2 regions of the Micromonospora sp. NPDC049366 genome follow, and region 2 is predicted to be linked to the other one. Evidence: riboswitches for the same ligand, from Rfam matches in the RefSeq annotation. Region 2 holds a riboswitch; the other holds the start of a gene.
The links. Region 2 has a riboswitch for cyclic di-AMP ahead of ACIBTV_RS12400 (transglycosylase family protein). Riboswitches for the same ligand answer to the same signal wherever they lie in the genome.
Positions count from the first base shown of each region.

Region 1 (5,603 bases), on a different contig from region 2:
ATCGAGGACGATCTGCTCGACCCGGGCGCCGCCCCGCCGGACATGGCGGTGGTGGGCGACGGCGCGCTGCTCGCCACGCTGTCGCGGGCCACCGGGCGGGGCATGCGCGACATCGTGGCCACGATCCAGCGGGAGCAGGACGAGGCGATCCGCTCCCCCGGCTCCGGGGTGACGATCGTCGCCGGCGGCCCCGGCACCGGCAAGACCGCGGTGGCCCTGCACCGCGCGGCGTTTCTGCTCTACTCCGACCGCAGCCGGTACGCCGGCGGCGGCATCCTGGTGGTCGGGCCGTCGTCGGTCTTCGTCGAGTACATCGCCTCCGTGCTCCCCTCGCTCGGCGAGGACACGGCCACCCTGCGCTCGCTGGGGACACTCTTCCCGGGGATGAGCGCCACCCGCACCGACCCGCCCGACGTGGCCGCCGTGAAGGGGTCGCTGCGGATGCGCCGGGTGCTGGAGCGGGCGGTCCGGGACGCCGCGCCGGACGGTCCGGCGGAGTTGCGCCTGCTCTACCGGGGGCAGCTGCTCCGGCTGGACCGCCGGGAACTGGACGGGATCCGGGACCGGGCGCTGCCCCGGGGCGCCCGCCGCAACGAGGTACGCCGGGCCGGCTTCGACGGCGTCTTCGCCGCGCTCTGGGCGCAGGCCCGCCGGCTGCGGATCGACCGGCTGCCCGAGCAGCGCGCCTTCGAGGACGAGATCGCCGACCGGCCGGAGTTCCGGGAGTTCCTGAAGGCCTGGTGGCCCCGCTTGCACCCCCGTCACGTGCTCGGCTGGCTGGCCCGTCCGGACCGCCTGCGCCGGTACGCCGGCGGCATCCTCTCCGGCCGAGAGATCCGGCTGCTGGAGGCCGCGTACCGGACGCTGGACACCGAGGGGCTGACCATCGCGGACATCGCCCTCCTCGACGAGTTGGACGCGCTGCTCGGCAAGCCGGTGCAGCCGGCGCGGGCGCGGCGGGACCCGTTCCAGCTCGCCGGTGGCGTGCGGGAGCTGACCACGTTCGCCGACCGGCAGCGCGCCGCCCGCGAGGCGGCCCGGCAGCGGCCGGAGGACTACCGGGAGTACGCGCACGTCGTGGTCGACGAGGCGCAGGACGTCTCGCCGATGCAGTGGCGGATGATCGGCCGGCGGGGACGGCTGGCGTCCTGGACCGTGGTGGGCGATCCGGCACAGACCGCCTGGACGGGCGACCCGACGGAGCTGACCCGGGCGCGGGACCAGGCGCTGGGCCGCCGCAAGAGGCACGAGTTCACCCTGACCACCAACTACCGCAACTCGGCGGAGATCTTCGCGGTCGCGGCCGCCGAGATCCGCCGGGTCGACCCGGAGCTGCGCCTTCCCACCGCGGTCCGCTCGACCGGGGTCGACCCGGTCGAACTCGTCGTGCCGTCGGCGGAGCTGCCGAGCGCCACCGTGGCGGCTGCCACGGAGGTGCTGGGTGAGGTCGAGGGCACCGTCGGGGTGATCACGCCGGTTGCCCGGCGCGACGAGGTGGCCGGCTGGCTCGGCACGCTCGGCGCGCCGCGGCTTCAGGTGGTGACCAGCCTGGAGGCGAAGGGTATGGAGTACGACGGGGTGGTGCTGGTCGCGCCGAGCGAGATCCGGGCCGACCCCGGGTCGGGTGTGCGGACGCTCTATGTGGCGCTGTCCCGGGCCACCCAGCGGCTCACCACGGTCGACCCGACGGGCTGACCGGGGTGGGACGTCACCGGTGGGTGATTACGGCCCGTCACTTGCACACATAGCGATGTGAGCATAAGTTGGATCGGTCGGGAGCGTTGTCGGAGGGTGGGTCCGTGGGCGCAGGTCATGACCACCACCACGGGTCGGTGGCGAACGCCGCCCAGCAGCACCGCAGCCGGCTCTGGGCGGCCTTCGCCCTGCTGAGCGGGCTCATGGTGGTCGAGGCGGTGGCGGCGCTGCGCACCGGCTCGCTGGCCCTGCTCTCCGACGCCGGGCACATGTTCACCGACGTGCTCGGCATCGGCATGGCCCTCGCCGCGATCACCGCGACCCGGCACGCCAACCGGGACCCGCAGCGCACCTTCGGGCTCTACCGGCTCGAGGTGCTGGCCGCCCTCGCCAACGCGGTCCTACTCTCCGGCGTCGCGGTCTACGTGGTGGTCGAGGCGGTCGGCCGCTTCGGCGACCCACCGGAGGTGCTCGCCGGGCCGATGCTCGTCGTCGCCGCGCTGGGCCTGCTCGCCAACGTGGTCGCCTTCGCCCTCCTACGGCCGGGGGCGCGCGAGAGCATCAACCTCCAGGGCGCCTACCTGGAGGTGCTCGGCGACCTGCTCGGCTCGCTCGGCGTGATCGGGGCGGCGGCGCTGATCGCGGTGACCGACTGGTGGTGGGCGGACCCGGTCGTCGCGGTCGCGATCGGCGTGTTCATCCTGCCGCGCACCTGGCGGCTCGGGCGCGCGGCGGTCCGCATCCTGGTCCAGGCCGCACCGAAGCACCTGCAGGTGACCGCCGTGCACGATCGGCTGGCCGCCGTGCCCGGCGTGGCCGGCGTCCACGACCTGCACGTCTGGACGCTCACCTCGGGCATGGAGGTGGCCTCGGCGCACCTCACGATGTGCCCAGGGGCCGACGTGGGGACGGTGCTCGCCGCCGCGCGGACCGCGCTGCACGAGGACTTCCACATCGAGCACGCCACGTTGCAGATCGAGCCCGGTGCGGCTGCTGGGGCCTGCGGGTCGGTTGAGTGGTAATGAGCACAACCTTAAATCTGGGTGTGTATTGTCCAGTTATGCCGGAATTTGCCGTAGCCACGTCGACACCGTCAGTCACATCTGCTGCACGGACCCCGGTGGCACCGGTAGTCTCGGCTCCGGCCTCCGGCAGGTGGCGCCCACCGGCGCCGGCGGTGGCCGTCGCCTAATCGCCCGACGCGGCGAGCCGGGGAACCACGTTCGTGGGGTGCATCCGCGCAAGCGGTAGGGATCTTCCGTCCCGAACCCGTCAGCTAACCCGGTCGGCGGCTGACGGAAGGACATGTGCATGCCAGTAGTGGCACCCGTACGACGACGCGCCGCCCGCACGGCGGCCCTGATCGTCGCCACGCTCGCCCTGGGCGTCGCGACAAGCCCCGGCACCGCCGCCACCGCCGCTCCCCCGGTCGGCCAGCTCGCCGCACCGGGCCAGGACGAGGAGGGCGGCACGCCCGCCCTGCGCGCCCAACTCGAAGCGGCCAGCAAGGGCTACCTGGACGCGAAGACCGCCCTCGACCGGTCGGTCAAGCGGCAGGGTGAGCTCACCGCCCAGCTCAAGACCACCGAGGCGGAGCTGGACCACCGCAGCCAGAAGGTCGGCGAGATCGCCGGAGTGGCCTACCGCACCGGCCGGCTGGGGGCCGTGTCGGCGCTGCTCAACAGCAACACGCCCGACGGCTTCATGGACCGGGCCGCGGCCCTCGACGCGGTCGCCGCGAACGAGGACCGGGTGCTGCGCGACCTGTTGGAGACCCGCGACGAGGTGACCCGCACCCGCACCGCGCTCGACGGTGAGATCCGCGAGCAGCGCAAGCAGGTCGCGGTGATGGCCAAGCGGAAGGAACAGGCGGAACGGGCCCTCACCGTCGCCAACAACCGCGCGGCCACCACCGTCGACACCTCCAACCGGGGCACCTCGTCGGCGACGGCCAGGCCGGCCCCGCGCAACTCCGACGGCTCGTGGCCCTCCGAGTCGTGCAGCGTCAACGACCCCACCCCGGCGACCGGCTGCATCACGCCGCGCATGCTTCACGCGCTCAACCAGGCCAAGGCGGCCGGCTTCACACGCTACGTCTCCTGTCACCGCAGCGGCGGCTCCGGTGAGCATCCGAAGGGGCGCGCCTGCGACTTCGCGGCCCAGAAGAACGGCTTCGGCGGCGACGCCACCGGCGGCGACAAGACGTACGGCAACAACCTGGCGGCGTACTTCATCCGCAACGCCGACCGGCTCGCCGTGCTCTACGTGATCTGGTACCGGCAGATCTGGCTGCCCAGCAGCGGCTGGAAGTCGTACAGCGGGGCGGGCGGAGACCCGTCCAGCGACCACACCAACCACGTGCACCTGTCGGTGTACTGATCGCGGGACGTCGGGTGGCCGTCGTGGGCCACCCGACGTCGGCGCGTCAGTCGGCGGTGGCCGGGCCGGGGTCGCGGTCCAGCAGCGCGCCCAGTCGGGCGGCCAGCGCCAGGTGCGCCGCCCGGGCCTGCCGGAAGGCGTACCCGAACAGTGGCGCCGGGGCGGTGAGGGTGATCTCGACGTCGATCCGCACCAGCCCACCCGGCTCCTCGCGCAGCCGGGTGTGGTTGCGCACGGTGGTGGCCGGCCGTTGCCGGGCCACCGTCACGATCTCGTCGTCGGCGATCACCAGCACGTCCGCCCGGTAGGTCGTACGGAAGCGCACCGGTCCGGCGGCCAGCCGGTCGTTGATGACGTAGCTGGCCCGCGCGCCCGGCCGCGGCGGCACCTGCCGCACGCGCACGATCAGCGGATGCAGGTCGCCCTGCCGGCCGAGGTCACTGAGCAGTGCCACCGCGTCGTCCCGGGCGCAGCGCGCCTGGACGGTGTAGCTGAAGGAATCCCGCCTGAGCACACCGTCTCCCTCACCGCCGTCGATCGCCCGATCGTCGCGTACGGCCGGCGCGCTGGCAACGCCCGGACGGTGGGCGACCCGAGCCCGGACGTCGGGTCCCGGTCACCGGGGCGCGCAGCGTCGGCAGTGGAGGTACGGGGTTGTACGGCCGGCGCGGACCTGCGTGGTCCGGCCGGAGCGGGACCGGCGGGGCGTCAGGCGCCGGGGAGCACCTCGGGCGCGGGGGCGCCCGCGTAGTAGGGCTCGGGCGCGCCGAAGAGGCCGAGCAGGCCGGTCACCCAGAGCTGCCGGTGCACGAACCGGCTGGGCTCGGTGACGACCAGCTTGACGCCGCTCACCTCGGCGGTCTGGAACCCGGCGACCATCGCGCTGATGCCCACGGAGTCGATGAAGGTGACGAGCCGCATGTTGAGCTCGATGCGGGTCGGATGTCCCTTGGCGAGCACCTCGGCAATCGCCTCGCGCACCTCGTACGCGGTGTCGACGTCGATCTCGCCACGCGGGGCGATCTCCACCACACCACCGGACAGAACCGACTTCACGATCGACAGGCTCACGCGAGCACCTCCACCCGCCCGTTCTCCGGGCGTCTCATCAGTACGCGGGCCGCGACCGAGAGTATTCCTCCAACGGCCTCGGTCGCCACCCCTCGGGATGAGCAATTCGCGGATCAGGGCACCATTTGTCGCCCTTGTCCGGAGTTTTCATTTCGTCTGTTCGTTCAACGATCCGTCGGACCGACGCGTCGCCGCCCCAGGGTAACCGGTGCCGGCCACTCGGGCGGAAACGGCACGTCCCGTCCCGGAACCTCCCGCCGGGGCAGTCCTGAAGGCCCTGGTCCGGCCCTCGTCCGCACCTGCGGAATTGCCCGCGCTGCCTAGCATCGGCCACGGAAGCTCACCGCTACGGAGAGGACCATCGATGATCAAGCGACTCGCGACGCTCGCCGGTGTCGGCGCCCTGCTCGCCCTCGTACTGGCCTGTGGTTTCGGCGGCGGTGACGACGACGATGACG
Region 1 is NZ_JBITMV010000016.1:26,987-32,589, forward strand. It holds gene ACIBTV_RS22305 (HelD family protein) at 1-1,695, shown strand, start outside; gene ACIBTV_RS22310 (cation diffusion facilitator family transporter) at 1,800-2,717, shown strand; cyclic di-AMP (ydaO/yuaA leader) riboswitch at 2,871-3,002, shown strand; gene ACIBTV_RS22315 (coiled-coil domain-containing protein) at 3,007-4,074, shown strand; gene ACIBTV_RS22320 (SRPBCC family protein) at 4,121-4,588, opposite strand; gene ACIBTV_RS22325 (STAS domain-containing protein) at 4,783-5,145, opposite strand; gene ACIBTV_RS22330 (hypothetical protein) at 5,510-5,603, shown strand, end outside.
Region 1: another riboswitch for cyclic di-AMP. It lies ahead of ACIBTV_RS22315 (coiled-coil domain-containing protein); the one in region 2 lies ahead of ACIBTV_RS12400 (transglycosylase family protein).

Region 2 (5,603 bases):
ATCTTGAAGCGCTCCCAGCAGCGCGTCAAGCATCCGCGCACCCGTCGAACGGCGGGGAGCCGCCGCGGCCGTCCCCCGCCGTCGCCCGCTACGGTGTCCGCTGCGGCCGACGTGCCGGACCAGCCCGGCGACGACGACCCCCGAACGGACGACGGCCCCGGGCGACCGACGACGGCCCGGGACGACCGCGCGGACGGGAGGGGCGAGATGCGGCTGCACGTGGGATGCGCGATGTGGACCCACCGGGCGTGGCCGGGTCGCCTGCTGGCCCACCCGCTGCCCGCGCACGAACGCCTGCGGCACTACGCGGCCTGGTGCACCGCGGTCGAGGGGAACACCACGTTCTACGCGACCCCGTCCCGGGACACCGTCGCGTCCTGGGCGGCGCAGACCGACCCGGACTTCCGGTTCGTCCTCAAGCTGCCCAAGGCCGTCACGCACGAGCGCCGGCTCAGCGACGCCGCCGAGCCCCTGCACGCCTTCCTCGACGCGATCGAACCCCTCGGGCCACGGGCCCACGCCCTCTGGCTGCAACTGCCCGGCTCGTTCGCCCCGGCCGACGTGCCCGTGCTCGCCGGCTTCCTCCGCAGGCTCCCCGCCGCCCACCGGTACGCCGTCGAGGTCCGCCATCCCGCCTTCTTCACCGACGCCACCGCGGCCCGGCTGCTCGAAGAGGCCCTGGCCACCGTCGACGCCGAGTGGATCCCCTTCGACACCACCGCGTTCTTCCGCACCCCACCGACCAGCGACGCCGAACGGGACGCCTGGACCAAGAAGCCCCGCATGCCGCTGCGCACCCGGGCCCGCACCGACCGACCGATCGTCCGCTACCTCGGGCGCGACGCCACCGCCGAGACGGTCGAGGGCTGGCAGCACTGGATCGACGTGGTGGCCGGGTGGCTGCGGGAGGGCCGGTCGCCGACCGTCTTCGTGCACACCCCCGACAACGCCGAGGCGCCCGTGCTCGCCCGCCGCTTCCACGACGAGGTCCGCGACCGCGTACCCGGTCTGCTTCCGCTGCCCGAGCCGATCCCCGTCGGGCCGCTGACCCTCTTCTGACCGAAGGGCCCGATGGCGTACGTCTCGTCGGCGCGACGCCGCTGGTCGGGCGTCCCCGGCCGGCGCTACCGTGGCCCGGCCCCGTCTGCCCGGCGGGGCCGTCACCGCCCCCGGTCGGGCGACGGTGGCGGTGCCGACGGAAGGCAGGGTCGCCCGTGACGTCCGGGTCGTTCACTCAGGACGGCGTCGCCGTCGAGGGCGCTGCGCCCGCCCCGGAGCCCGTCGACGGGACGGACGTCCTGGTCACCGTGCGCGGGGGCACACTGCGCGGCGAGCGCGCGGACGGGCTGACCATCCTGCGGGGCGTGCGCTACGCGACCGCGGACCGCTTCGCCCCGCCGGTGCCCGAGCGACCCTGGTCCGGCGTACGCGACGCGCGCCGGCACGGCGGCGTCAGCCCGCAGCCGCCCACCCGCTCGACGGCGACGGGCGGCCGGTCCGAGGTGGGGGTCGAGTCGGAGGACTGCCTCAACCTGACCATCGTCACCCCGGCGGCCGACGCCCGACACCGACCGGTGGTGGTCTGGCTGCACGGTGGGTCGTACCGCTCCGGCGCCGGCTCCTGGGACCGGTACCGCACCGACCGGCTCGCCCGTGAGGGCGACGTGGTCGTGGTGAGCGTGACCTACCGGCTCGGCGCGCTCGGCTACCTGTACGCCCCGGGCGTCTCCCCCGGCAACCTCGGGCTGCGCGATCAGATCGAGGCGCTGCGCTGGGTCCGCGACAACGCCGCCCATCTCGGCGGCGACCCGGAGAACGTGACCGTGATCGGGCAGTCGTCCGGCGCCCACTCGCTCGCCTGCCTGCTGGGCGTGGCGCAGGCCCGGTCGCTGTTCCGCCGGGCCGTGCTGCAGAGCCCCCCGCTCGGCCTGGGGCTCGGCGACCCGACCACGGCCGGTCGGGTGGCCCAGCGGTTCCTCGCGCGGCTCGACCGGGACCCGCACGACGCGTCGCCGGCCGAGATCGTCACCGCCCAGCGGGCCGCCGAAAAGGACCTCGCCGCGCGACTCGGGTTCGGGCTGGTCCCGGCGTACGGGCCGGTCGCCGGCGTGGACCCGCTGCCCGACCTGCGCGGCTGGCAGGAGGCGACCCGCTCCGGCGCGGACGGGCTGGAGGTGGTGCTGGGCACCACCCGCCGGGAGATCGCGTACTTCCTGGCGGACGGGCCGCTGTCACGGCGCGTACCGCTGCTCGGGCGGGCCGTCGAGGAGGGGCTGATCGGAGCGGCGACGCGCCGCGTGTTCCGCCGCCCCACCCTGCGCTTCGCCCAGCGGTTGGCGGCGGCCGGGGCGCGGGTGTTCGCCTACCGGATCGACGAGTCGGGCTCCACCTCGGCGCACCGGGCCTGCCACTGCAGCGACCTGCCGATGCTCTTCGGTGACGAGGCGGCCTGGGATGGCGCGCCGATGCTCGCGGGGCGGACCTGGGCGGAGGTGACCGATCGCGGTGCGCCGCTGCGTGCGGCCTGGCTGGCCTTCGTGGCCGACGGCGCGCAGGCGCTGGCCGGCCGGGGCTGGGCGCCGTACGCGGGCCGCGGCGGCCACGTCCACTCCTTCGGATAGCCGCGACACGACGGTGGCCCCGGCCCGTTGGCGAACCAGCGGGCCGGGGCCACCGTCAGCGGTCGGTCAGAGGCTGAGCCGCTGACCCGGGAAGATCAGGCCCGGGTCGGCGCCCACGACCTTGCGGTTGCGCTCGTAGAGCGCCTCCCAGCCGCCGGCCACGCGGTGCGCGGCGGCGATCTCGGACAGCGTGTCGCCGGGCTTCACCACGTACGCCCCACCGGTGGCCGGGGTGGTGGTACGCCGGTCGCCGGTCGACCGCTCCGACCGGGTCTTCGACGTGGCGGTCGACTTCGACGTGGACTTCGACGTCGTGCTCTTCGGCTTCGTGGTGGAGCCGGCCTTCCTGCCGCAGGTCGGCCAGGCGCCGATGCCCTGACCGTCGAGGACCTTCTCGGCGACCGCGATCTGCTCGCCACGGGTGGCCAGGTCGGCGCGGGCGGCGTACCGGGTGCCGCCGTAGCCCTTCCAGGTGCTCTGCGAGAACTGGAGCCCGCCGTAGTAGCCGTTGCCGGTGTTGATGTGCCAGTTGCCGCCGGACTCGCACTGGGCGATGGCGTCCCAGTTGACCGCCGCCTGTGCGGGGGCCGCGGCGCCGAAGAGGGCGACGGCGCCGGTGACCGCCCCGGCGGCCAGGGTGCCGACGGCGACCCGGCGGGTGGTCACGGCTCGGTGTCGTGCGTGATACGCAGATGCCATGGTGATACGTCCTCCACGCCGGCGAGGTGAGCTGTCGGGTTCGGGCTGAGGTGCCCGGCCGCGTGTGGCGGCTTCACCCCGAGGCGCCCCGAGCGTCCTGCGCTGGGCACCGAGGAACGGTGGGTCCCCCGCTCCCGCCTGGCTGACGAATGCCGACGACCGGCGGCGGGATTTGGCGTTACCGGTCTCGGTGTCCGCGTTCGCGAACTCGATCGACGTTAGGCACGGTCGGCGTCGATCGCCCAGTTCGTGTGAACCTCTTCACCGGTCCACGCGGGACGGTCGCGCCTGCGGTTGCGGATTCCCGGCGATCCGCTATGGGGAGCGCGACGCGGTGGCGCACGTCACCCCGGCGGCCCGGATCCGTTGCCGCAGCCCTGTGGCAGGCTGGCCCCGTGGCGCAATCTCCGCTGACCGGCGTGCTGGTGGTCGTGGGTGTCCTCACGCTCGCCACCGCGTTCGGTTGGTGGCGGCGCCGACGCGACGGCCGGCTGCGCGTCGTCGCGGCGGCGACCCACCCCGCGCACCCGGCGGACGAGACCGCCGCCGTGCTCGCCGCGCTCGGCGTACGCCCCGGAGGCGTCACCCTGGTCCAGTTCTCCTCCGCGGTCTGCGCGCCCTGCCGCGCGACCCGACGGATCCTCGACGACGTCGAGCGCCACGTCGACGGCGTACGCCTGCTGGAGGTCGACGTCGAACACCACCTCGACGCCGTTCGGGCGCTCGACGTGTGGCGTACGCCCACGGTGCTGGTGGTGGACGCCGACGGGCGGGTCGTCCGACGCGCGTCCGGCGTGCCCGTCCGGGACGAGCTGGTCGCCACGGTCCGGCCGCTGCTCGCCGGGGCGCCGCGGTGAGGGGCGTGTGGCTGACCCGCCGCCGGATCGTGGACCACGGCCGGACGGCGACGAGTCTGTGTCGCGCGGTCCGTTCCGCCTGACGACCCGCCCGCCGCCTCTCCCCTCTCCCCGGTCACCCCCGCCTTCCGCGGGTCCCGCCGAAACGGACGTCCGCCATGCTGCTCGACCCTCGCGCGCCGCGCTTCGCCGCCGCCGTCACCACCGTCGTCCTCGCCGTCGCCCTGATCACGGCGTCCGCCCCGCTGCTGCTGGCCCAGGCGGCCGTCTTCGCGGTGACCGCCGCCAGACCCCGCCTCGGCCCGTACGGCCAGCTCTACCGCGCGCTCGTGGCGCCGCGCCTCGCTCCGCCGACCGAGCTGGAGCCGGTCGCGCCGGTGCGGTTCGCGCAGCTCGTCGGGCTGGCCTGCACCGTGGTGGCGGCGATCGGCCTGCTCGCCGGCGTGCCGGCGCTCGGTCTGACCGCGACCGGCGTCGCGCTGGCGGCCGCGTTCCTCAACGCCGCGTTCGACCTCTGCCTCGGCTGCGAGGCCTACCTGGCGCTGCGGCGGTTGACCGGCCGACCGATCTCGGCCCGGGTGCCCGCCCCGTCCTCCTGGCCGTCCCGCCCCTGATCCTCCGCCGTCGGCGGCGTCGCCCGTGCTGGGGCCTGGGCCAACGGGCACTCGCCCCGGCCGATGGCAACGCGCCGGAGCTGTCCTGTCACGTGCCGTGACCACACGTCCCCGTGCCGGCCATGGTTTGGTGACGCCTGCGACACGTCGACGAACGGCGTGCGGGTTGGCCGCCGGCCTCGGCGAGAATCCGGGTACGGGCAAGACAGCCCAGGGCCGCCGCGCCACCGATGTTTACCGGGGGGTCGCACGGGTGAAGGTACGGCGGCACCGTATCCGAGGGGGAATCCACCATGTCCGAAACAGGCCACGTCGACGGCAGCACCGACCGTCCCGACGGGGTGACCGATCCGCTGCTGTGGAAGCTCGCCCTGGGGGTGGCCGACGCGCACGAGCCCGACGGCGAGGGCGGGTGCCGCAACCTGCTGTGCGCCGGCGAGGCGTGGCCCTGCACGCCGTGGAACAACGCCCAGCTGGCGCTGCGGCAGGCGCAGGTCACCGAGCCGGTGCGGCCGACGTCCGCCGGCTGGTCGGCCAGCGTGGTGCCGGCGGCCCGGCGAGGCATGCCGACCCGCGACGTGGAGAACACCGCCTCCGCGGCGTGAGGCCGCACCGGGGCGGGCCACGGATCGCGCGGCGACGTCGGAGCTGAACGGCGACCGCGCGTACGGGTCACGCCCCGGTCGGCTCGGCGGCTCGGCGGCTCGGCGGCTCGGCGGCTCGGCGGGCGAATATGACGTGCGGGCCGCGGCCGCGCCCTCTAGCGTTCCGGCCGTGACCCTCGACATCATGTCCCTGGCGGACCGCCCCGA
Region 2 is NZ_JBITMV010000007.1:81,370-86,972, forward strand. It holds gene ACIBTV_RS12390 (DUF72 domain-containing protein) at 232-1,059, shown strand; gene ACIBTV_RS12395 (carboxylesterase family protein) at 1,215-2,621, shown strand; gene ACIBTV_RS12400 (transglycosylase family protein) at 2,688-3,320, opposite strand; cyclic di-AMP (ydaO/yuaA leader) riboswitch at 3,323-3,508, opposite strand; gene ACIBTV_RS12405 (TlpA family protein disulfide reductase) at 3,716-4,177, shown strand; gene ACIBTV_RS12410 (DUF4395 domain-containing protein) at 4,336-4,791, shown strand; gene ACIBTV_RS12415 (hypothetical protein) at 5,085-5,396, shown strand; gene ACIBTV_RS12420 (N-acetyltransferase) at 5,566-5,603, shown strand, end outside.